3 regions of the Streptomyces sp. HUAS TT11 genome follow, and region 2 is predicted to be linked to each of the others. Evidence: riboswitches for the same ligand, from Rfam matches in the RefSeq annotation. Region 2 holds a riboswitch; each other region holds the start of a gene.
What was found. A riboswitch is a leader RNA that binds a small molecule or an ion and turns the genes downstream of it on or off. The one in region 2 is predicted to bind cyclic di-AMP.
Positions count from the first base shown of each region.

Region 1: it holds a riboswitch for cyclic di-AMP, as region 2 does, so the genes downstream of both, ACSHXN_RS18270 (transglycosylase SLT domain-containing protein) here and ACSHXN_RS21930 (M23 family metallopeptidase) in region 2, are expected to answer to the same signal.
Region 3: it holds a riboswitch for cyclic di-AMP, as region 2 does, so the genes downstream of both, ACSHXN_RS11940 (M23 family metallopeptidase) here and ACSHXN_RS21930 (M23 family metallopeptidase) in region 2, are expected to answer to the same signal.

Region 1 covers NZ_CP196184.1:4,085,080-4,092,312, reverse strand. Annotated here, with positions in the region: gene fahA (fumarylacetoacetase) at 1-988, opposite strand, end outside; gene ACSHXN_RS18285 (carboxylate--amine ligase) at 1,233-2,480, shown strand; gene ACSHXN_RS18280 (FAD-dependent oxidoreductase) at 2,538-3,740, shown strand; gene ACSHXN_RS18275 (HAD family hydrolase) at 3,993-4,814, shown strand; gene ACSHXN_RS18270 (transglycosylase SLT domain-containing protein) at 4,808-5,311, opposite strand; cyclic di-AMP (ydaO/yuaA leader) riboswitch at 5,314-5,513, opposite strand; gene ACSHXN_RS18265 (CocE/NonD family hydrolase) at 5,864-7,233, opposite strand, start outside.
Region 2 covers NZ_CP196184.1:4,891,700-4,898,932, forward strand. Annotated here, with positions in the region: gene ACSHXN_RS21915 (dihydrofolate reductase family protein) at 1-623, shown strand, start outside; tRNA gene ACSHXN_RS21920 (tRNA-Met) at 728-801, shown strand; gene ACSHXN_RS21925 (PP2C family protein-serine/threonine phosphatase) at 971-2,191, shown strand; cyclic di-AMP (ydaO/yuaA leader) riboswitch at 2,425-2,581, shown strand; gene ACSHXN_RS21930 (M23 family metallopeptidase) at 2,593-3,630, shown strand; gene ACSHXN_RS21935 (aldo/keto reductase) at 3,792-4,736, shown strand; gene ACSHXN_RS21940 (PrsW family intramembrane metalloprotease) at 4,819-6,147, opposite strand; gene trmB (tRNA (guanosine(46)-N7)-methyltransferase TrmB) at 6,201-7,061, opposite strand; gene lhgO (L-2-hydroxyglutarate oxidase) at 7,127-7,233, opposite strand, start outside.
Region 3 covers NZ_CP196184.1:2,654,922-2,662,154, forward strand. Annotated here, with positions in the region: gene ACSHXN_RS11935 (GntR family transcriptional regulator) at 1-284, opposite strand, end outside; gene ACSHXN_RS11940 (M23 family metallopeptidase) at 486-1,238, opposite strand; cyclic di-AMP (ydaO/yuaA leader) riboswitch at 1,252-1,463, opposite strand; gene ACSHXN_RS11945 (M16 family metallopeptidase) at 1,732-3,120, opposite strand; gene ACSHXN_RS11950 (M16 family metallopeptidase) at 3,117-4,469, opposite strand; gene ACSHXN_RS11955 (DNA gyrase/topoisomerase IV subunit A) at 4,804-7,233, shown strand, end outside.

The DNA of each region.
Region 1 (7,233 bases), 810 kb from region 2:
TCCGCAGGGAGGCACCGTTCACGGTCATGTGCGCCAGCTGCTGGGCCGCCGTCCAGTACATCGTGGAGAAGGGCGGCTCGGAGACCACATGGCCGTTGATCGCGACGGAGATGCGCAGGTCGTAGCCGGCCGGTTCCTCCTGTGCGTCGTCCAGGTACGGCAGCAGCGGGTGTGTGCGCTCCGGCGGCGCCGTCCGCGCCTCCTCCAGCGCGTCCAGCGGGGTGATCCAGGCCGAGACGGACGTGGCGAACGACTTTCCGAGGAACGGCCCGAGCGGCACGTACTCCCATGCCTGGATGTCCCGAGCCGACCAGTCGTTGAGCAGGCACAGCCCGAACACGTGGTCGCGGAAGGCCGACAACGGCACGGACTCGCCCAGCTGCGAGGGCACGCCCACCACGAATCCCACCTCGGCCTCGATGTCCAGGCGGACCGAGGGCCCGAAGACCGGCGCCGGGTCGGTGGGGGCCTTGCGCTGGCCCCGCGGACGTACGACGTCCGTGCCCGACACCACCACCGTCCCCGCCCGGCCGTGGTAACCGATGGGCAGGTGCTTCCAGTTGGGGGTCAGGGAGTCCGCCGCGTCCGGACGGAAGATCTGCCCGACGTTACGGGAGTGGTTCTCGGAGGAGTAGAAGTCGACGTAGTCCGCGACCTCGAAGGGCAGATGCAGCGTCACCTCGGAGAGCGGGTGCAGAAGGGGCTCGACGGTCTCCCGGTGCGCGGGCACCGTCACCCAAGCGGTCAGCGCCCGGCGCACGTCGGACCAGGCGGTACGACCGGCGGCCAGCAGCGGGCCCAGCGACGGCCGGGCCAGCAGCGAGGCGTACGGGGAGCCGAGAGCGTGCGCCGCCGCGCCCGCGTCGAGCACGTGGTCGCCCAGCCGGACGCCGACGCTCCGCTCGTCGGAGCCGGACGGTGAGAACACGCCATAGGGAAGGTTGTGCGGGCCGAAGGGGTCGCCCTCGGGAACGTCGAAGGGGGGCATCGGATGCTGCCTCGCTTTCGTGCACTTCAGGGTGTGCCGTGCATGGGGGTGTGATCCATGTGGTCGCCGCACACGTTACGGGTGAGAAGCCTGTCCGGGCGATGTCTAAAGAGTTCGCAATGTCCGGATAAGCCTTGTCGGAGGGGCCAATTCCGGCTTAGCGTCCTTTGGGGGACACGGACGGGGTGGGTCCGGTCCATAGGGGGGACACGTGGGGGGACCCGTGGCCAGGAGTACCGCCGGCGTGCCGTTCGACGCGGACCGCGACGTACCTGGGCTCATCGTGAAGTTCGGCGACTATCCGCTGCACCACGGCGGGGTGGGTGCCATCCGCAGCCTGGGCCGGCTCGGCATACCGATGTACGCGATCACCGAGGACCGCTACACACCGGCCGCCCTCTCGCGCTATCTGCGGCGTTCCTTCGTGTGGCCGACCACCGGCACGGAGGAACCCGAGCGGCTGGTGGAGGGCCTGCTGCGGATCGGCCGCAGCATCGGCCGGCCGACGGTGCTCGTCCCCACCGACGAGGAGGCCGCGGTCCTGATCGCGGAGCACCAGGACGTCCTGGGCGGCCCCTTCCTCTTCCCGAAGGTGGATGCCAAACTCCCGCGCCGTCTGGCCAGCAAGCAGGGGCTGCACGAACTGTGCGTGGAACACGGCATCCCGAGTCCCGCGGCCGCCTTCCCGCAGTCCTACGACGACATCGTCGCCTTCGCCGAGAAGGCGCGCTTCCCGCTCGTGGCCAAGAACCGCGAGGCGTTCGTGCGCCGCTCGCAGCCCGCCGTGAACGGGACGACCAGGATCGCCACCCGTGAGGGCCTGCTGACGCTCGCCCGCGACTGGGGCGAGCACCCCGGAGTGATCCTCCAGGAATACCTGCCGCGAGAGGAGGCCGAGGACTGGATCGTGCACGCGTACTTCGACCAGGACTCGACGCCGCTCGCCCTGTTCACCGGGGTCAAGGTCCGCTCGTGGCCGCCGCACGCGGGCATGACGGCCAATGCGTACGTCGTCGACAATCCCGAACTCGCCGACCTCGCCGCGCGTTTCATCAAGCAGATCGGCTTCACCGGCATCATCGACCTCGACCTGCGCTTCGACCGCCGCGACGGCCGGTACAAACTGCTCGACTTCAACCCGCGCATGGGCGCGCAGTTCCGGCTCTTCGAGAACGAGTCGGGGGTGGACGTCGTCCGCGCCATGCACCTGGACCTGACCGGCCGCGCCGTACCGGAGGGGGAACAGCGCGCCGGTCACCGCTACATCGTGGAGAACATCGACCTGCCCGCTCTGCTCGCGTACCGCCGCAGCGGTTATACGACGCCGCACGCACCGGCCCGTGCGAGCGGTACGGAGCTCGCCTGGCTGGCGCGTGACGACGTGCGGCCGTTCTTCACGATGCTCGCTCGCTTCGTGCGGCCGGGCGCGAAGCACCTGTATCAGCTGTGGCGGACCCATCGCCGCGGCAGCACCACGAGTCCGGGCGGTTAGCCCCGCTCGGCCGTCTCCACCACGAAGTAGGCACGTAGCGTCCTGGGGAGGGACTTCGTGATTCAACCGGTAGCAATCATCGGCGCCGGGCCGTTCGGTTTGTCCACCGCCGCCCATCTGCGGGCGCGCGGAATCCCGGTACGCGTCTTCGGCGACCCCATGGTGAGCTGGCGCGACCACATGCCGGAGGGCATGCTCCTCAAGTCCACCCCGGCCGCCTCGAACCTCGACGCCCCCCAGCGCGGGCACAACCTGGTCGACTACTGCGACGCCGCCGGCATCCCACGGCTGGTGACGGACGAGGACATCGTCCCCGTCGAGACGTTCATCGCGTACGGGCGGTGGTTCCAGGAGAAGCTGGTGCCCGAACTCGAGCAGGTCCGGGTGGTCTCCGTGGACCGGCGGCCGGGCGGCGGCTTCGAGTTGAAGCTCGACTCGGGCGAGACGTTCGCCGCCCGGGCGGTCGTGGTGGCGACGGGCCTGTCGGGGCTCGCGCATCTGCCGCCGGAGCTGGCGGGGGCCACGGCGGACGGGCCCACGCCCACGGGCCCGTTCTCCCACAGTTCCCAGCACCACGATCTGACCCGGTTCTCCGGCAAGGAGCTGACGGTCATCGGGGCGGGGCAGTCCGCGCTGGAAACGGCGGCGCTGGCGGCGGAGGCTGGTGCGCGGGTGCGTGTGGTCTCACGCGGTCACGGCAGGGTCGCCTTCGGCGCCCCTCCGTGGAACCAGCCCAGGCTGCGACCCGAATCACCCTTCGGCCGCGCCTGGTCGCTGTGGGCGCTGACCTATTACCCGCACCCGTACCGCTTCCTGCCCGAACCGACCCGCCACTACCTGGTCCGCCGCGTTCTCGGTCCGCTCGGCGCCTGGTGGTTGAAGGACCGCTTCGACGGCAAGGTCGAGGTGTGTGAGGTCGCCGGCGTCGTCGGCGCTTCCGCGTCCGACGGCAGCCCGGCCCTGACGGTCCGGACCCATGCGGGCGGTACGGAGGAACTGACCGCCGACCATGTCATCGCCGCCACCGGCTACCGCGTGGACATCGCCGCGATGGACTTCCTGGGGCACGAGTTGCGCACCCGGCTCGCGGTGAGCCGGGGCGCTCCGAGGCTCGGCGCGGGATATGTGTCCTCCGTCCCCGGCCTGTACTTCACGGGCCTCCCGGCTGCGGCCTCGTACGGCCCGGTGATGCGCTTCGTGTGCGGGACGGAGTTCGCGTCCCCGCGGCTGGCGAAGCATCTGGCGGCGGCCCACGCCTGACCGGAGTGCGGGGGCGCGACACCGTCGCGTCCCCGCCGATCCGGACGGTGTACCGCGGCCCGGACCGCATGCGGCACGAGGGCCCGCTTCGGCGAAGTGCCGCCCGGCGCACCGGAGTCGGGCCCACGTGGGGAGATGCCGGACGCCGGTGGTGCGGGGCGGCTTTTGAGTGCGGCACGCCGTGCACGGGATACCGGTCGTGGTCCGGTTCACGCTGAACCGCGGGTGCGTTTCCATCCGTATTCTCTGATCATGGCCGCACCCCTCACGTACTCACTCATCGCCACTGATCTGGACGGAACGCTGCTCCGTGGTGACGACACGCTCTCCGACCGGTCAAGGGACGCTCTGCGGCGGGCCGCCGCGGGCGGCGCCCAGCACCTGGTGGTGACGGGCCGCCCGGCGCCCAGGGTGCGGCCGCTGCTCGAGGACCTCGGCAGCAAGGGGCTCGCGGTGTGCGGACAGGGCGCGCAGGTGTACGACGCCGGCGCGGACCGGCTGCTGTTCTCGGTCACCCTGGACCGGGAGTTGGCCGAGACCGCGCTGGGCAAGATCGAGGCCGAGGTGGGGCAGGTGTACGCGGCCGTCGACCAGGACGGAGTGGACGGGCTCACACTCATCGAGCCCGGCTATCTGATGCCGCACCCCACACTTCCCGCGGTGCGGGTCGATCGCCGCGACGACCTGTGGTGCGCGCCCATCAGCAAGGTGCTGCTGCGTCATCACGCCCTGTCGGACGACGAGTTGGCGACGGTGGCCCGGGGAGCCGTGGGGTCCCTGGCGACGGTCACCATGTCGGGGCCGGGCACCGTCGAACTCCAGCCGTGCGGCGTCACCAAGGCGACGGGGCTCGCGCTGGCCGCCGGCTTCCTGGACCTGAGTCCTTCGGACACCGTCGCCTTCGGTGACATGCCGAACGACATCCCGATGTTCGAGTGGGCGGCGTACGGCGTCGCGATGGCCAACGCCCACCCCGAACTGAAGGCGGTAGCCGACGAGATCACGATGTCGAACGAGGACGACGGCATCGCCGTCGTCCTCGAGCGACTGTTCCCTGAAGGCCGATCTCAGTAGGCGCTGTAGACGTTGTCGATCGAGCCGTAGCGGTGGGCGGCGTAGTTGCACGCGGCCGTGATGTTCGCGACCGGGTCGTACGGGTCGAACGCGGTACCCGGCACGTGGTAGGTCCGGAAGGTCGGGTCGATGACCTGCAGGAGTCCCTTGGACGGGATGCCCTTGCGGGCGTTGGAGTCCCAGAGGTTGATGGCGCGCGGGTTGCCGGACGACTCGCGCATCACGTTGCGGTAGATGCCGTTGTAGCTGCCGGGGATTCCGCGCTCGGCCATGATCGCCAGGGACTGGCGGATCCAGCTGTCCAGGGAACCGGCGCGGGACGCAGCGCTGGTGACCTTGGCCGGAGCCGCCGAGGGGGCGGCGGAGGCGCAGGTCGCACCCAGGATGGGGAGGGCGAGAACGGCTGCTCCGGTACCCGCGACTGCGAGAGTGCGGGTGAGGCGGGAGGCCTTGGAGTTGCGGTTTCGACGGCGTGTGGGCAGGGCGAAAGCGGACACGTTGCATTCCTCTCCGTCGCCTGCGAGGTGAGCTGTCGGGTTCGGGCGGGGAGGTGCCCGGCCGTGTCCTCGCTGCCGAGGCACGGCTTTACCCCGAGCCGTTCCGGTGCGATGTCCGGTTCGGCGGCCTACCTGGGTCCCCCGCTCCTGCCGTTATGGGGTCGAAGGCTTCTCGAGCGGTGGCAGGATTCGGCGTTCCGCTCGGGTCGAATGGAAGGTATGCGAACGCACATGTCAGGAACAAGCCTGGAAATCACTTCCTGACCGAATTGACCCTGGTGATCGGGAATAGGCGGTTTGATCCACTTTGCTGGAGCGGGCTCAACTCGCTTGTTGCGAATGGCCCGTTGATGGAGGCGCCTCGAAGGGTCACAACAGCGGGCAAGTGACCCATTTCACCCTGACCGCCTCAAGGGGTGACGGGTTGTTTTGCGCTATATGTCCCGATTTAAGGAAATGCCTGCCCTGCCTGCTTGCCCGAAGCTCACGCTTGGGCAATTCGGGCATTTCACTACACAAAGGGTGAATGTGGGGAGCGATGTCGAGCGACGGCTAGTCCGTCGTGCGAGGGATCCGCCTCTGCCATGTCCGGTGGAACACCATGTCGTAGCCGTCCTTGCAGACGATCTCGTTCGAGGTGACGAAGTCGGCGGCGGTGCAGGTGATCTCGGAGTGGGCCTCCACCCTCGCGTCCCATCCCCGCTCCGGGCGGTGCAGCCGGATCGACCAGTCGCAGCGGATGCGGGCGGTCGACGGATCCGCGTCCTCGACGGTGTACGCCTCCAGCGCGTCCTCGGTCACTTCGAAGCCGTCCGGATACACCTGGGTGCCGTTGCGGCGCGGGTCGACCACCAGGAGCCATTCGCCCTTGGCCATGTCCCGCACCGACAGGCGCTCCGGACGCGGTTCGTCGAGCACGGTTGCGGCGCTGACGCCGAGCGGCGCGGACTGCTCGGGCTCCTCGAAGGTGATGCCCGCTCCCGACTCCCGTACACGAACCGGAAGTTCCAGCGCGCTGCCGGTCGGGTGCAGCGCGAAGCCGGCCGCCGACTCCGGCTGCGGCCACAGCCAGGGCCAGTACGCGGAGGAGACGGCGAGGCGGATGCGGTGGCCGGGACCGAAGGCGTGGCCGATGCCGCTCAGTTCGAACTCCACGTCCTCGGCCGCCCCGGGGATCCAGGGGACCGCCCGACCGGGACCCCGGCGCGCCGACAGATTGAGGGTGCCCCGGGTGACCAGCGTCGACGACCCGTCGGGCGCCACGTCGCACAGCCGGACGGCCACCTGGCCGTGCTCCACCGGGCAGGCGATCCGCAGCCGCACCCGGGGTCGCCCCAGCACCCAGGTCTCCTCGGTCGCCGCGAACTCGAAGCATGCCGATCTCGCGTCCTCCTCGCGCTGGTCGGGCGGCAGGTCCGCGTCGTCCCCCCGCGGGACGAAGCGGCCCGCGTCGAGACCGGTGTGCATCGGGGACCGTACGAGCACCGGAGCGCCCTGGAGCGCGTACGGGACACGGCTGACGTTCGGCGACGGCCAGGACGGCTCGCCGACCCATCGGCCCGGCAGTACGTCGTAGCTCGTCGCCGGGGGGTGCGGATCCGTGATGTAGGCCCGCAGCAGCGGCTCCGTCATGATCCCCGTGTCCTCGCCCTTGAGCCAGTGGTCCCACCAGCGGAGCGTCTCCTGGAGGAAGCCGATCGCCGGTCCGGGCAGCCCGTGGTCCGGATAGTGGTGCGACCAGGGCCCGATCAGGCCGCGGACGCGATCGGCGGGGAGATGCTCCAGGATCCCGAGCACGGTGTCCCGGTACGGGTCGAACCAGCCGCTCACGGCGAGCACCGGCGCCCGCAGCCCGTCATGGTCGGCGGGAGCGCCGTCGGGCTGCCGGGCCTCCCCGCGCTCCGGCTGTACCGGCCAGGAGT
Region 2 (7,233 bases):
CGGTCGCGCCGTTGTTCGTGGGGCAGGCGGACGCGCCGCGGATGTTCGGGCCCGGCGACTACCCGCCGGGGCGGATGCGGCTGCTGGAGGCGCGGACGGTCGGGGACGTGGTGCTGCTGCGGTACGTGCCCACCGCGCCCGGGACCGGGACGCTCGCCTCGGCCGCGGACCGGCGGTGGCTGGAGACGGCCTGCGAGCTCGCGGCGCAGTGCCCGCCGTCCCGCACGGCCTTCAGCGTGGGAGCGGTGGTCGTCGCGGCCGACGGCACGGAGCTGGCGCGCGGGCACTCCCGCGAGGACGGCGATCCCGTGGTCCACGCGGAGGAGGCGGCCCTGGCCAAGCTGGACCCGGAGGATCCGCGACTGCCCGGCGCCACGGTGTACAGCAGTCTGGAACCCTGCGCGCGCCGCTCGTCCCGGCCCGCACCGTGTGCCCGGCTGATCCTGGACGCCGGGATACGGCGGGTGGTGACGGCATGGCGTGAACCGGACACGTTCGTGCGGTCCGCCGACGGGAACGCGCTGCTGACGGCCGCAGGCGCGGAGGTGGTGCTCCTGCCGGAGTACGAGGAGCGGGCGAAGGCTCCGAACGCCCACCTGCTGTCCCCGCCGGCCCGCCCCTGAGGCGTCGCGCAACCCCCCCGACGGCTGCAAAGAGCCGGCAGGGGTCGTGGCTGCAGAACCTGTGTCTTTCGTGTCCCGCGCATGGCGTACACTTGAATCACCGACGCGGGGTGGAGCAGCTCGGTAGCTCGCTGGGCTCATAACCCAGAGGTCGCAGGTTCAAATCCTGTCCCCGCTACTGATGGCCGAAGGCCGGAGTCCATGAGGACTCCGGCCCTCGGTGTTTCCCCGGTTCCCTTTCCTCCGCCCCCGCTCCGTGTCCGCCCGCCCGGGCGTATCCCGCCGTTCCGTACTCCGGCCGGCCCACAGCGGTCGCCTCGCACCGTCCTTCCGGGAAGCCTGGACGGGTGGTTCAGCAAGCAGGTGCGCGGTGGCTGCAGGAGTCGTACGACGACGAGGACCGCCTCGACGCCTTACTGACCGGAGAACCCGTCTACGCCCCCGGTGCCGGGGACGTCCGGCGGCCGCGCCGGGCCGAGCGTGAGACCCGCCGCCTTGTACGCGCGCGGGCGATCCTGTCTGCCCTGCCCGTGCTGCTCGTCGTGGTCGGCACCTGTTACGACTGCCTCACCCCGTCCGACGTCACGGCCGGCCCCCTCTTCACCGCGGCGCCCCTCGTCGCCGCGCCCCTGTACTCGCTGCGCGGCACGGTGCTCACCGGCCTGGCGGCGATCGTCGCCGTCCTCGCCGTCCACCTCGGGCTCGGCCTGCTCGGCGGGGCCGGTGCGATCACCGAGTCGGTCACCATCGTCACCGTCGCGGTGCTCGCCGTCCTCATCAACGTGCTCGTCCGCCGCAAGAACGAGCGGCTCGCCTCCGCACGCGGGATCGCCGAGGCCGCCCAGCGCGCCGTGCTGCCCGAGCCCGCCGCGCGCATCGGCGGGCTCGACATCGCCGCCCGGTACGAGGCGGCCCAGGCCGGCGCCTTCATCGGCGGCGACCTGTACGCCGTGCAGGACACCCCGCACGGCGTACGGCTGGTCGTGGGCGACGTGCGGGGTAAGGGGATGGGCGCGGTGGCCGTGGTCGCGGTGGTGATCGGCGCCTTCCGGGAGGCCGCGGAACAGGAGTCGACGCCGGAGGCCGTCGCCCAACGGCTGGAGCGGGCGCTGTCGCGTGAGGGGACCCGGCGCGACGGCCCCGACGTGGTCGAGGGGTTCACCACCGCGGTCCTCGCGGAGCTCCCGCACGGCGGCGACCTGGTCCGCATCCTCAACCGCGGTCACCCCGCGCCCCTGATGCTGCTCCCGGACGGCAGCCTGCGCGTGCTGGAGGCCCGCGAGAGCGCGATGCCCCTCGGCCTGGGCGCCCTCGAGGCCCGGCCCGACCGCGCGGAGGAGTGGGACTTCCCGCCCGGGGCCATGCTGCTGCTGTACACGGACGGGGTCTCCGAGGCGCGTGATCGGCACGGGGAGTTCTACGACCTCGCCGCCGGACTCACCGGCCGGGTCTTCCCCGGCCCCGGCGCACTGCTGGCCGCGCTCACCGAGGCGGTCGCCCGCCACACCGGCGGCCGGGCGACGGACGACATGGCCCTGCTGGCGGTGCGCAGACCCGAGCGTCCATGACCGCGGTCACCAAGGGTGAGTGACCGACCCCCCTCCGCATAACAACTGACTTACGGTCAATACATCTGAGGTTTATGAGGCGCGGTCAACTCGCCCCTTTTTCCCCGATCATGCCGGGAAAGTCCAGGCCAGAAGCGTTAATGATCTGTCCGAACGGCTTGGAATCAAGGCCCCGGGTCTATTAACGTTCGATAACGCAGCGCGGTCGTCCCAGCCGTCACAAGAGGCGGCTCCGTGCGCGTGTGCCGAATCCCGCAAGGGAGCCGGGGAACCACCACCTTGGGGTGAATCGGGCGGAGACCACCGTGGAAGCACGGTCGGTATACGCGCGTAGGAGACCTTCCTCTCCGAACCCGTCAGCTAACCCGGTAGGCGAGACGGAAGGAAAGGAGTGCGCCCACGTGGCGTCCAACCGGCCTGCCCAGAGCACCTCGTTCGCTCCGAACGACACTCAGACGTTCGGCTTCGCGCCTGGCAACGACGAGGGCCCCTGGGAGGAGTGGAACCCCACCGAGGAGTCCCTCCGTCCCGTCCGCGGCCGGCACCGCGTCGCCAAGCAGCGCGGGGGCGGACTCGCGCGCAGCTCCACGGTGTTGGGCGTCGGCGTGATGGCCGCCGTCGGTGCGGGCGGCATGGCCACCGCGCAGAGCGGCAAGCCTCCGGTGTCCATATCCATGCCCGACCTCTCCTCGGTCACCCACTCGGCCAAGGAGTTCATCGGCGCGGAGACGAGCAGTGCCCCCAAGGGCTCGGCCACCGCGCTCAGCAGCGCCGGCCTGACCACCGAGGAAGCCGCCGCCGGCTCCTCGGACGCGGGAGAGGCGCTGCGCGCCCGGATCATGCAGCAGGCCGAGTCCCAGCAGGACCGGATCGCCGCCGCGGCCGCGCAGGCCGCGGAGGACGCCGCCGCGAAGAAGGCCGCCGCAGCCGCCGCCAAGGCGCAGGACGACGCCAAGGCCAAGGCCGCCGCCGCGAAGAAGAAGGCCGAGGAGGAGGCCAAGAAGAAGGCCGAGGCCGAGCGGCTCGCCGAACTCGCCAAGCAGTACGCGCTGCCGACCTCCTCCTACACCCTCACCTCCCGCTTCGGTGACGCCGGTGCCATGTGGTCCTCCGGCTACCACACCGGACTCGACTTCGCCGCGCCCACGGGCACGCTCATCAAGGCGATCCACAGCGCCACCGTCACGGAGGCCGGCTGGGCCGGCTCGTACGGCTACCGCACGATCCTCACCCTCGACGACGGCACGGAACTCTGGTTCTGCCACCAGTCGTCCATCAGCGTGACCGTGGGGCAGAAGGTGGCCACCGGCGACGTCATCGGCCGTGTGGGTGCCACCGGCAACGTGACCGGGCCGCACCTGCACCTGGAGGTGCACCCGGGCGGCGGCGACGCGATCGACCCGATGGCGTGGCTGCAGAGCAAGGGCCTCACCCCCTGACCGCAGACCTCTCCCGGCCCCGGTAGCCCTGACGGCATCCCCCCGACGTCAGGGCTGCCGGCCGTGGCGCACAGAGGGCGGAATGGGTGGATCCGATTGTTTGCAAGATCTTTGCGGCGATTACGGAAGGCGCCGGTCCGGTCGGCGCGTTCTCATGGACCATGACTTCCCTTCGCACACTCGGCTCCTCCGATCTCGAGGTCTTCCCGCTCTCCCTCGGCGGCAACGTCTTCGGCTGGACCGCCGACGAGGCGCAGTCCTTCGCCGTACTCGACGCCTACGCGGCCGCGGGCGGCAACTTCGTCGACACAGCGGACTCCTACACGGCCTTCGCCCCGGGCAACAAGGGCGGTGAGTCCGAGACCATCATCGGCAAGTGGGTCAAGGCGCGCAGCAACCGCGCGGATGTCGTCATCGCGACCAAGGTCAGCCAGCACCCGGAGTACCAGGGCCTGAGCGCCGCGAACATCAAGGCCGCCGCGGACGCGTCCCTGCGCCGTCTCGACACCGACTACATCGACCTCTACTACACGCACTTCGACCGGCCGGAGGTGCCGGTCGAGGAGATCATCGGTGCGCTCGACGAACTGGTGAAGGCGGGCAAGGTCCGGTCCATCGGGGCGTCCAACATCTCCGCCGAGCGTCTCCAGGAGTCCCTCGACGTCTCCGACCGCGAGAACCTGGCGCGGTACGTGGCGCTGCAGCCGCACTACAACCTGGTCTCGCGCGACACGTACGAGGGCGCGTTGCAGGACGTCGCCTCCCGCGCGGGTCTCGCGGCCGTTCCCTACTTCTCGCTGGCGGCCGGTTTCCTCACGGGCAAGTACCGTCCGGGGACCACGGTGGACTCGGCGCGGGCCGGGCGGGCCGGCGAGTACGTGAAGTCGGAGCGGGGGGTACGCGTCCTGGCGGCCCTGGACGAGATCGCTCAGGCGCGGGGAGCGGAGATCGCCACGGTGGCCCTCGCATGGCTGGCGGACCGGCCGACGGTGGCGGCCCCGATCGCCTCCGCACGCACCCTGGAGCAGCTGCCGGCCCTGCTGGGGGTGGCGGATCTGTCGCTGACGGACGAGGAGTCGGCGAAGCTGACGGCCGCGTCGGCGTAAGGGCACGGACCGCCGCGCCCCGCTGCCCCGCCGAGCGGTCACCCCTGCTCGGTCCGGCGGCACCGGCACCTCGCGGCGACCGCTAGGAGCGGTACGGGTTGTACGTGGGAGGCGGCGCCGCCGGGACGTAGGGCGGTGACCAGTACGCCGGCGCGGCCCCGTACATCGGCAGGACCGGTGGCGCCGTCACCGGTGTCATGGACCGCGCGGCGTCCGCCAGGGCCGGCCGCGCCACCGCGCGGCGGGCCCACAGCGCGCAGAGCAGTTCCCGCTCCCGCGGGACGAACTCGGCGCCTGCCCGGCCGAGGCGCCCCCGGCGGCGCAGGAACGCCAGCGATGTCGCATAGGCCTCGTACTCCGCGACGGAGCGCGCCCCCGCCCGGCCGAAGTGGTGCCCCGCGTACTCCCGGGCCAGTCGCCGCGCCCTCATCGAGCCGAGCACGAGCGGCTCCACGGGCCCCAGCCAGCCGGCGATCGCGTAGGCCGGCAGTTCCTCGCGCACGGTGCGCAGCTCCCGCTGCCGGGTCCAGACGACCAGCCAGGTCAGCAGGGCGAACGCGGGTGCCATGAACGACGCGTAGACCGCGAAGAACCCGTAGTCGCCGAATGTCGACGACCCGTTCCACATGGCGTGCATGCCCATCGCGAGCAGCAGCCCGCCCAGGGGGACCAGCACACGGCGTACGCGCCGGCGTTCCGCCGAGAGCGCCGCGACACCGAAGCCGATGCCGGTGAGCACGGTGAACAGCGGGTGCGCGAAGGGGGACATGACCACGCGCACGAAGAAGGTCGCGGCCGTCACGGAGGTGAGCCCGTGCCCGCCGCTCAACCGGTCCGTGCCGAAGGCCGTGCCGAGATAGAGGATGTTCTCGGTGAAGGCGAAGCCGGTCCCGGTGATCCCCGCAATGACCACGCCGTCGACGATTCCCGTGAAGTCGCGTCTGCGGAAGAGGAAGACCAGCAGTACGGCCGCGGCCTTCGCGGACTCCTCCACGACGGGTGCTATGACGGTCGCGCCGAGCGTGTCGGCGCTGTGCGGATCGGCGATCGCGGTCGCTATCCATCGGGTCGCGAAACTGTTCGCGACGATCGCGATCAGTGCGGCCGCGCACGCGCCCCAGGCGAACGCGAAGATCAGATTTCGCCAGGGTCCCGGCTCGACCCGGTCCAGCCAGCGGAAGGCGGCGACGAGCAGCGGCACTGGCAGCACGGCGAGGCCGAGGCCGACCAGGAAGCCCTCGGTGCCGGTCTGTTGGCGTACGAGGGCGAGGATGACGAGCCCCGAGAGCGTGAGCAGGGTGGTCAGCCCGCAGTAGCGCACCCACCGCTTCTGCCACCAGTGCGCGTGCCCGGCACGGCCCCGACCGGCGTCGCCGCCGGGTGGCATCGGATGCGGGGGGAAGGTGGCCACGGCATCGACCCTAACGAGGAGGGGAACCGCTCGCGACGGCGCGCGACAGGCGCTCAGTCGTCGGCGGAGGGCTGGTCTCGGTGCTCTGCGCGGCGGAACAGCAGATCGTTCACGACATGACCTTTGTCCAGTCCCTGGCCTTCGAAACGGGTCAGCGGCCTGAAGTCGGGACGTGGCGCGTAACCGCCGTCGGGCTGCGTGTTCTCGAAGTCCGGGTGCGCGGTCAGTTCCTCGAGCATCTGCCGGGCGTACGGCTCCCAGTCCGTCGCGCAGTGCACCAGCGCGCCCGGCCTCAGGCGGGCGGCGGCGAGCGTGAGGAACTCGGGCTGGATGAGCCGGCGCTTGTGGTGGCGCTTCTTGGGCCAGGGGTCGGGGAAATAGACCCGCAGTCCGTTCAGGGAGTCCGGCCGGAGCATCTCGCGGAGCAGGATGATCGCGTCGCCGTTCCCGACCCGGACGTTGGTCAGTCCGCTCCGGTCGGCGAGATTGAGCAGGTTGCCCTGCCCGGGCGTGTGCACGTCGACCGCGAGGACGTTGGTGCCGGGGTCTTCGGCCGCCATCCGCGCGGTGGCCTCGCCCATGCCGAACCCGATCTCGAGGACGACCGGACGGGTGTTCCCGAACAGCTCGGCCAGGTCGACGATCCGCTGTCCGTCGATGTCCAGCCCCCAATCGGGCCACAGCCGCTGCAGGGCGTCGGCCTGCCCGGCCGTCACCCGGCTGCGACGCGGCTGGAAGCTCCGGATCCGGCGCTCGAAGTGCGAGCCGGCGGGATCGGCCATCGGCCCGTCGGGGAACCGGGGCTCCCCCTTGGCGCGGGTGTGGCGCACGGACACCCCGGGGGCATGGCTGCCGCCCGGGCCGCCGACGGCGACCGGGTGGTCTTCGGGAGCGAAGTCGAGGGAGTCAGACACAGTGGGACCAATTTTAGGGCCTGCACGGCCGCGGTCGGCCGCCGTGCCGAGGTGACGCGGGCCCTTCAGCCCCGTCCCAGTACCGCCAGCGCCCTGCGCGCCACCTCCCTGCCGATCGGCAGGGAAGCCGTGGCGGCGGGTGACGGCGCGTTCAGCACATGGACCGCGCGTG
Region 3 (7,233 bases), 2.2 Mb from region 2:
CGCTGGGCGGCGCGCGCGGCGCCGAGCGGCTCGAGCAGCATCCGCATGTCCAGCAGATCCGCGCCCTCCTGCTCGGTGGGCTCCGCCACGCACGCGCCCGCGTGTCTGCGGGTGACGACGAAGCCCTCGGCCTCCAGTGTCCGCAGCGCCTCCCGCACGGGGACGCGGGAGACTCCGTACCGGCGCGCGAGAAGCTCCTCGGTGAGCCGGCTGCCGCGCTCGTGGACACCGGAGACGATGTCGTCACGGATCGCCGTGCATACCGAGTGCGCCGGAATACGCATGTCCGACCTCCGCCTTAATCACCGCGAAACGTCGTCGGCTGACGTGTGTTCAACCGACTCTATTGCAGTGCTTCGCCATTTCCGACGGCGGGCCGGAATCCATGGATATTTTTTGGACAGACGGCCGTTCGAAACGGGGGCGGCCCCGGCTCGGGAGCCGGGGCCGCCCCCGTTTCGAATGCGCCTCTCGGAGGTGGATCGTCAGACGTTCACGCCGTGAGCGCGCAGATACGCGACGGGGTCCATGTCCGAGCCGTACTCCGGGGACGTGCGGGCCTCGAAGTGGAGATGCGGCCCGGTGACGTTGCCGGTGGCCCCGGAGAGGGCTATCTGCTGGCCGGGAGTGACCCGCTGACCCGCGGAGACCCCGATGGACGACAGGTGGCCGTACTGCGTGTAGGTGCCGTCGTTCATCCTGATGACGATCTGGTTGCCGTACGCACCGCCCCAGCCCGTCTCGACGACCGTGCCGGAGCCGACCGCGTGCACGGGCGTGCCACTGGCGGCATGGAAGTCGATGCCGGTGTGCGAACCGCTGGACCACAGGGAGCCGCCGGTCTTGTACCCGGTGGAGACGTAGGAGTGGAAGATCGGCGCCACGAAGGCGTTCAGGCGACGGCGCTCGGCCTCACGGGCGGCGCGCACCTTGGCCGCACGCTCCTGTGCCGCCTTCTGCGCGGCACGCTTGCGGGCGGCCTCCTCGGCCTTCTTCAGCTCGGCGGCCTGCCTCTGGGCGGCGGCCTGGGCGTCGATCTTCGCGGCGACCTCGTCGCCCATGCTGACGGCCCGGATCAGTCCGGTCTGCTCGACAGGGGTGCCGGCGGCGAACGCCGGAGCTGCCAGGGCACCGATGACGCCGGTGGTGGTGAGCGCGGCGACGCCCACGGCGTTCGTGGTCGTGCGCTTCACGCGGCTCGGACGGCGGTGTTTCCCGGTGGCGCAGGTGAACGCCATGTGTGTGGCTGGTCCTTTCCTTCCCTCTCGCCTACCGGGTTAGCTGACGGGTTCGGAGCAGGAAGGTCTCCTACGGGCTTCACGCCCGATTCACCCCAGGGATCGGGCCCGCTGGCGGCCGCAGGGACGGCGGCAGCGGGCCCCTCCGGCCACGAAGGCGGCGCAGGAGGGTGGGTCCCCGGCTCCCCTGGCTCGCGCCGTACGGGGACTCGGCGATGGCTGTCCGGTGCCGCGGATGCGGCGCGGTGCCTGACGGACAGCCCGGATGACGCTAAGAGGGCCCTGTTTCGATCGCCAAACCGATCAGAGGGTTTGTAGCGCATCCCACAGGGCAGAGCCACCGTCTCTATGGCAATACGGACAAAGTCCAAGAGGCAGGGCCCCGGTGACCGACATCACCGGGGCCCGCACCGAAGCCGCGCCCGATGGGCACGGCCGCTTCGACGGCTTCCCGCGCGCACGGACTTCGGTCCTGCGGACGCGGGGCGTCGGTCTACTCGGCCGCCACCACGCTCACTTCGCCGATCCCGAGCGCCTTGACGGGTTCCTCGATCTGCGCGGCGTCGCCCACCAGGACGGTCACCAGCCGGTTCACCGGGAAGGCGTTCACGACGGCGGCCGTGGCCTCCACCGTGCCCGTCCCGGCGAGCGCCTGATACAGCGTCGCCTGGTAGTCGTCCGGAAGGTGCTGCTCGACCTGGTCGGCGAGCGAGCTCGCGACGGCGGCCGCGGTCTCGAACTTGAGCGGTGCCACTCCCACCAGGTTCTGCACGGCGACATCGCGCTCCGCGTCGGTCAGACCCTCTGCGGCGAGCGTGCGGAGCACCTTCCAGAGGTCGTCGAGCGCCGGTCCCGTGTTCGGCGTGTCGACGGAGCCGCTGATGGCGAGCATCGCCGCACCCGTGCCGTCCGGCGCGGACCGCAGCACCTGGCCGAACGCGCGCACTCCGTAGGTGTAGCCCTTCTCCTCGCGCAGGACCCGGTCCAGGCGGGAGGTCAGGGTGCCGCCGAGGCAGTACGTGCCGAGCACCTGGGCGGGCCACACCCGGTCGTGGCGGTCGGCGCCGATGCGGCCGATCAGCAGCTGCGTCTGAACGGCTCCGGGGCGGTCCACGATGATCACGCGGCCGGTGTCGTCGGCCGTCACCGGGGGGACGGGGCGGGGTGCGCCCGGCGAGCCCGTCCAGGCGCCGAGCGTCTCGCCGAGGAGCTCGTCGAGGTCGATGCCGGTCAGATCGCCGACCACGACGGCGGTGGCCGTCGCCGGGCGCACATGGCGCTCGTAGAAGGCGCGGACCGCGGCGGAGTCGATGTCCTCGACCGTCGCCTCGGTGCCCTGGCGCGGACGCGACATGCGCGAGGAGGCCGGGAACAGCTCCTTGGAGAGCTCCTTGGCGGCGCGGCGGGCCGGGTTGGCCATCTCGTGCGGGATCTCGTCGAGGCGGTTGCGCACCAGGCGCTCCACCTCGCCGTCCGCGAACGCCGACGCCCTCAGTGCGTCGGCGAGCAGTCCGAGCGCCTTGGCCAGGCGGGAGACCGGCACCTCGAGGGAGAGCCGGACGCCGGGGTGGTCGGCGTGCGAGTCGAGGGTGGCGCCGCAGCGCTCCAGCTCGGCGGCGAACCCCTCGGCGGAGTGCTTGTCGGTGCCCTCGGAGAAGGCGCGCGCCATGATCGTGGCGACGCCGTCGAGACCGGCGGGCTCGGCGTCCAGCGGCGCGTCGAGGAGTACCTCGACGGCGACCACCTGCTGGCCGGGACGGTGGCAGCGCAGCACGGTCAGGCCGTTGTCGAGCGTCGCACGCTCGGGCGCCGGGAACGCCCAGGGCTTGGCCTCGCCGGCCTGGGGCTGCGGGTGGAACTCCATGGTCGCAAGCTCGGTCACTTCGCCGACTCCTCGTTCTCGTCGGTGGTCGCGGCGGTCTCCGGGGCCTCGGCCGGCTCGTACACGAGCACCGCGCGGTTGTCGGGGCGCAGGCGGGCCTTGGCGACCTCCTGCACCTCCTCGGGCGTGATCTCGAGCACACGCCGGACGGCGGTCAGGGCGAGCTGCGGGTCACCGAACAGGACGGCGTACCGGCACAGTTCGTCGGCGCGGCCCGCGACCGTGCCGAGCCGGTCCAGCCACTCGCGCTCCAACTGGGCCTGGGCGCGCTCCATTTCCTCCGCCGTGGGGCCCTCCTCGGCGAACCGGGCGAGCTCCTCGTCGATCGCGGCCTCGATGACCGGCACCTCGACGTCGCCCGAGGTCTTCACGTCCAGCCAGCCCAGGGACGGCGCCCCGGCCAGCCGCAGCAGGCCGAACCCGGCAGCGACGGCGGTGCGGTCGCGCCGTACCAGCCGGTTGTAGAGGCGGGAGGACTCGCCGCCGCCGAGGACGGTGAGGGCCAGGTCCGCCGCGTCGCTGGTCCGCGTGCCGTCCTCCGGCAGCCGGTAGGCGGCCATCAGGGCGCGCGCCGGAACCTCCTCCTCGATCACCTCGCGCAGCTCCCGGCCCATGACGTCGGGCAGCGACCCGTCGCGCGGCTCGGGCTTGCCGTCGTGGGACGAGATGGACCCGAAGTACTTCTCGATCCAGGCGAGCGTCTGCTTGGGGTCGATGTCGCCGACGACGGACAGGACCGCGTTGTTGGGCGCGTAGTACGTGCGGAAGAAGGCGCGCGCGTCCTCCAGCGTGGCCGCGTCCAGATCCGCCATCGACCCGATGGGCGTGTGGTGGTAGGGGTGGCCCTCCGGGTAGGCGAGCGCCGTCAGCCGTTCGAAGGCGGTGCCGTAGGGGACGTTGTCGTAGCGCTGGCGGCGCTCGTTCTTCACGACGTCCCGCTGGTTCTCCATGGACTCGTCGTCGAGCGCGGCGAGCAGCGAGCCCATGCGGTCGGCCTCGAGCCAGAGGGCGAGCTCCAGCTGATGGGCCGGCATGGTCTCGAAGTAGTTCGTGCGCTCGAAGCTGGTGGTGCCGTTCAGCGACCCGCCGGCGCCCTGCACCAGCTCGAAGTGGCCGTTCCCCTTGACCTGGGCGGAGCCCTGGAACATCAGGTGCTCGAAGAGGTGGGCGAGACCGGTCCGGCCCGCGACCTCGTGGCGCGAGCCGACGTCGTACCAGAGGCACACCGCCGCGACCGGGGTCAGATGGTCCTCGGAGAGCACCACGCGCAGCCCGTTGGCCAGGCGGTGCTCGGTCGCTGTCAGGCCCCCGGAGCCTGCCTCGGCTGTGGCCGTGTGACCCATGGGCATGTACGTCCCTTCGCTCGCGGAAGCTGTCGCGGAAAACCGCCGTTTCCTGCCGGTGCTGTCACTGTATGCAAGCGCGCACGCAAGTGGACAAGTTCCCGGGCGGCGTACGCCCAGAGCGAGACCGTGATTACGGGAGGTGGACGACTGAACGCGCGGTTGACACGCTCGGCACCGGCACCGTGCGACCCCCGCGACGGCGTCGCCGTGACCTCCTTCGCCAGCGCCGGAAAGGCCTTGGGGACGGGTACTGGTCGGCGTTGTCACCGCGGCAGTCCACAATGGTCCGCGTCAGACACGTCCATGCCCAGCACAGACTGTGAAGGAGCCGGCAGCAATGGCCCGCCGCAGCACGAAGACCCCGCCGCCCGACGACGCGTACGAGGAGAAGATCCTCGACATCGACGTCGTGGACGAAATGCAGGGCTCCTTCCTGGAGTACGCGTACTCGGTCATCTACTCCCGGGCCCTGCCGGACGCGCGCGACGGCCTCAAGCCGGTGCACCGCCGGATCGTCTACCAGATGAACGAGATGGGCGTTCGCCCCGACCGCGGCTATGTGAAGTGCGCCCGTGTCGTCGGCGAGGTCATGGGTAAGCTGCACCCGCACGGCGACGCGTCGATCTACGACGCCCTGGTGCGCATGGCCCAGCCCTTCTCGATGCGCGTGCCCCTGGTCGACGGCCACGGCAACTTCGGCTCGCTCGGGAACGACGACCCGCCGGCGGCCATGCGGTACACCGAATGCCGCATGGCCGAGGCGACGGGCCTGATGACCGAGTCGATCGACGAGGACACGGTCGACTTCGTCCCCAACTACGACGGCCAGGAGCGGGAGCCCGAGGCCCTGCCGGCCGCCTTCCCGAACCTCCTGGTGAACGGCGCGTCGGGCATCGCGGTCGGTATGGCCACGAACATGCCGCCGCACAACCTCGGCGAGGTCATCGCGGCCGCCCGCCATCTGATCCGCCACCCGAACGCGGATCTCGACACCCTGATGAAGTACGTCCCCGGACCCGACCTGCCCACCGGCGGCCGGATCGTCGGCCTCGCCGGCGTCCGGGACGCCTACGAGACGGGCCGGGGCACCTTCAAGATCCGCGCCACGGTGTCGGTGGAGACCGTGACGGCCCGCCGCAAGGGCCTGGTCGTCACCGAGCTGCCCTTCACGGTCGGCCCGGAGAAGGTGATCGCCAAGATCAAGGACCTGGTCGGCTCGAAGAAGCTCCAGGGCATCGCCGACGTCAAGGACCTCACCGACCGTGAGCACGGCCTGCGCCTGGTGATCGAGATCAAGAACGGCTTCGTGCCGGAGGCGGTCCTGGAGCAGCTCTACAAGCTGACGCCGATGGAGGAGTCCTTCGGCATCAACAACGTCGCACTGGTCGACGGCCAGCCGCTCACCCTGGGCCTCAAGGAGCTGCTCGAGGTCTACCTCGACCACCGCTTCGACGTCGTCCGCCGGCGCTCGGAGTTCCGCCGCAGCAAGAGGCGCGACCGGCTCCACCTCGTCGAGGGTCTGCTCACGGCGCTGGTGGACATCGACGAGGTCATCCGCCTGATCCGGTCCAGCGACAACTCGGCGCAGGCCAAGGAGCGCCTGATGCGGCGCTTCTCGCTGAGCGAGGTCCAGACGCAGTACATCCTGGACACCCCGCTGCGCCGCCTCACCAAGTACGACCGCATCGAGCTGGAGGCGGAGAAGGACCGGCTCAACGCCGAGATCGCGGAGCTGACGCGGATCCTGGACTCGGACGCCGAGCTGCGCAAGCTGGTCTCCGCCGAACTGGCCACGGTGGCCAAGAAGTTCGGCACCGAGCGGCGCACGGTGCTGCTGGAGTCCTCCGGCACCCCGGCGCCCACGGTTCCGCTCCAGGTCGAGGATGCCCCGTGCCGGGTGCTGATGTCGTCGACGGGCCTGCTGGCCCGCACGGCGGACGGCGACCCGTTCGCGGAGGACACCGAGGACAAGCGCGCGAAGCACGACGTGATCGTCTCCGCCGTCCCGGCGACGGCCCGCGGGGAGGTCGGCGTGGTGACGTCCGGCGGGCGGCTGCTGCGGCTGAATGTGATCGACCTTCCGCAGCTGCCGGAGACGGCGGCGCGGCCGAGCCTGTCCGGAGGCGCTCCCGTCTCGGAGTTCGTCTCCCTGGAGGCGAACGAGACGGCGGTCTGCCTGACGACGCTGGACGAGTCCTCCCAGGGTCTCGCCATCGGCACGGCACAGGGAGTCGTCAAGCGTGTGGTCCCCGACTACCCGTCCAACAAGGAGGAGTTGGAGGTCATCACGCTCAAGGAGGGCGACCGCATCGTCGGCGCGGTCGAACTGCGCACGGGCGAGGAGGACCTGGTCTTCATCACGGACGACGCCCAGTTGCTGCGTTTCCCCGCCTCCCAGGTACGCGCCCAGGGCCGGCCTGCCGGCGGCATGGCGGGCATCAAGCTGACGGACGGCGCCAAGGTGATCTCCTTCACTGCCGTGGACCCGGCGGTGGACGCGGTCGTCTTCACGGTCGCCGGTTCGCGCGGGACGCTGGACGACTCGGTCCAGACCACCGCCAAGATGACGGCGTTCGATCAGTACCCGCGCAAGGGCCGCGCCACGGGCGGTGTGCGCTGCCAGCGGTTCCTGAAGGGCGAGGACTGCCTGTCCTTCGCCTGGGCCGGCCCGACGCCGGCCCGGGCCGCGCAGAAGAACGGCACACCGGCCGAGCTGCCGGAGCTCGACCCGCGACGCGACGGCTCGGGCGTGTCCCTGGCGAAGACG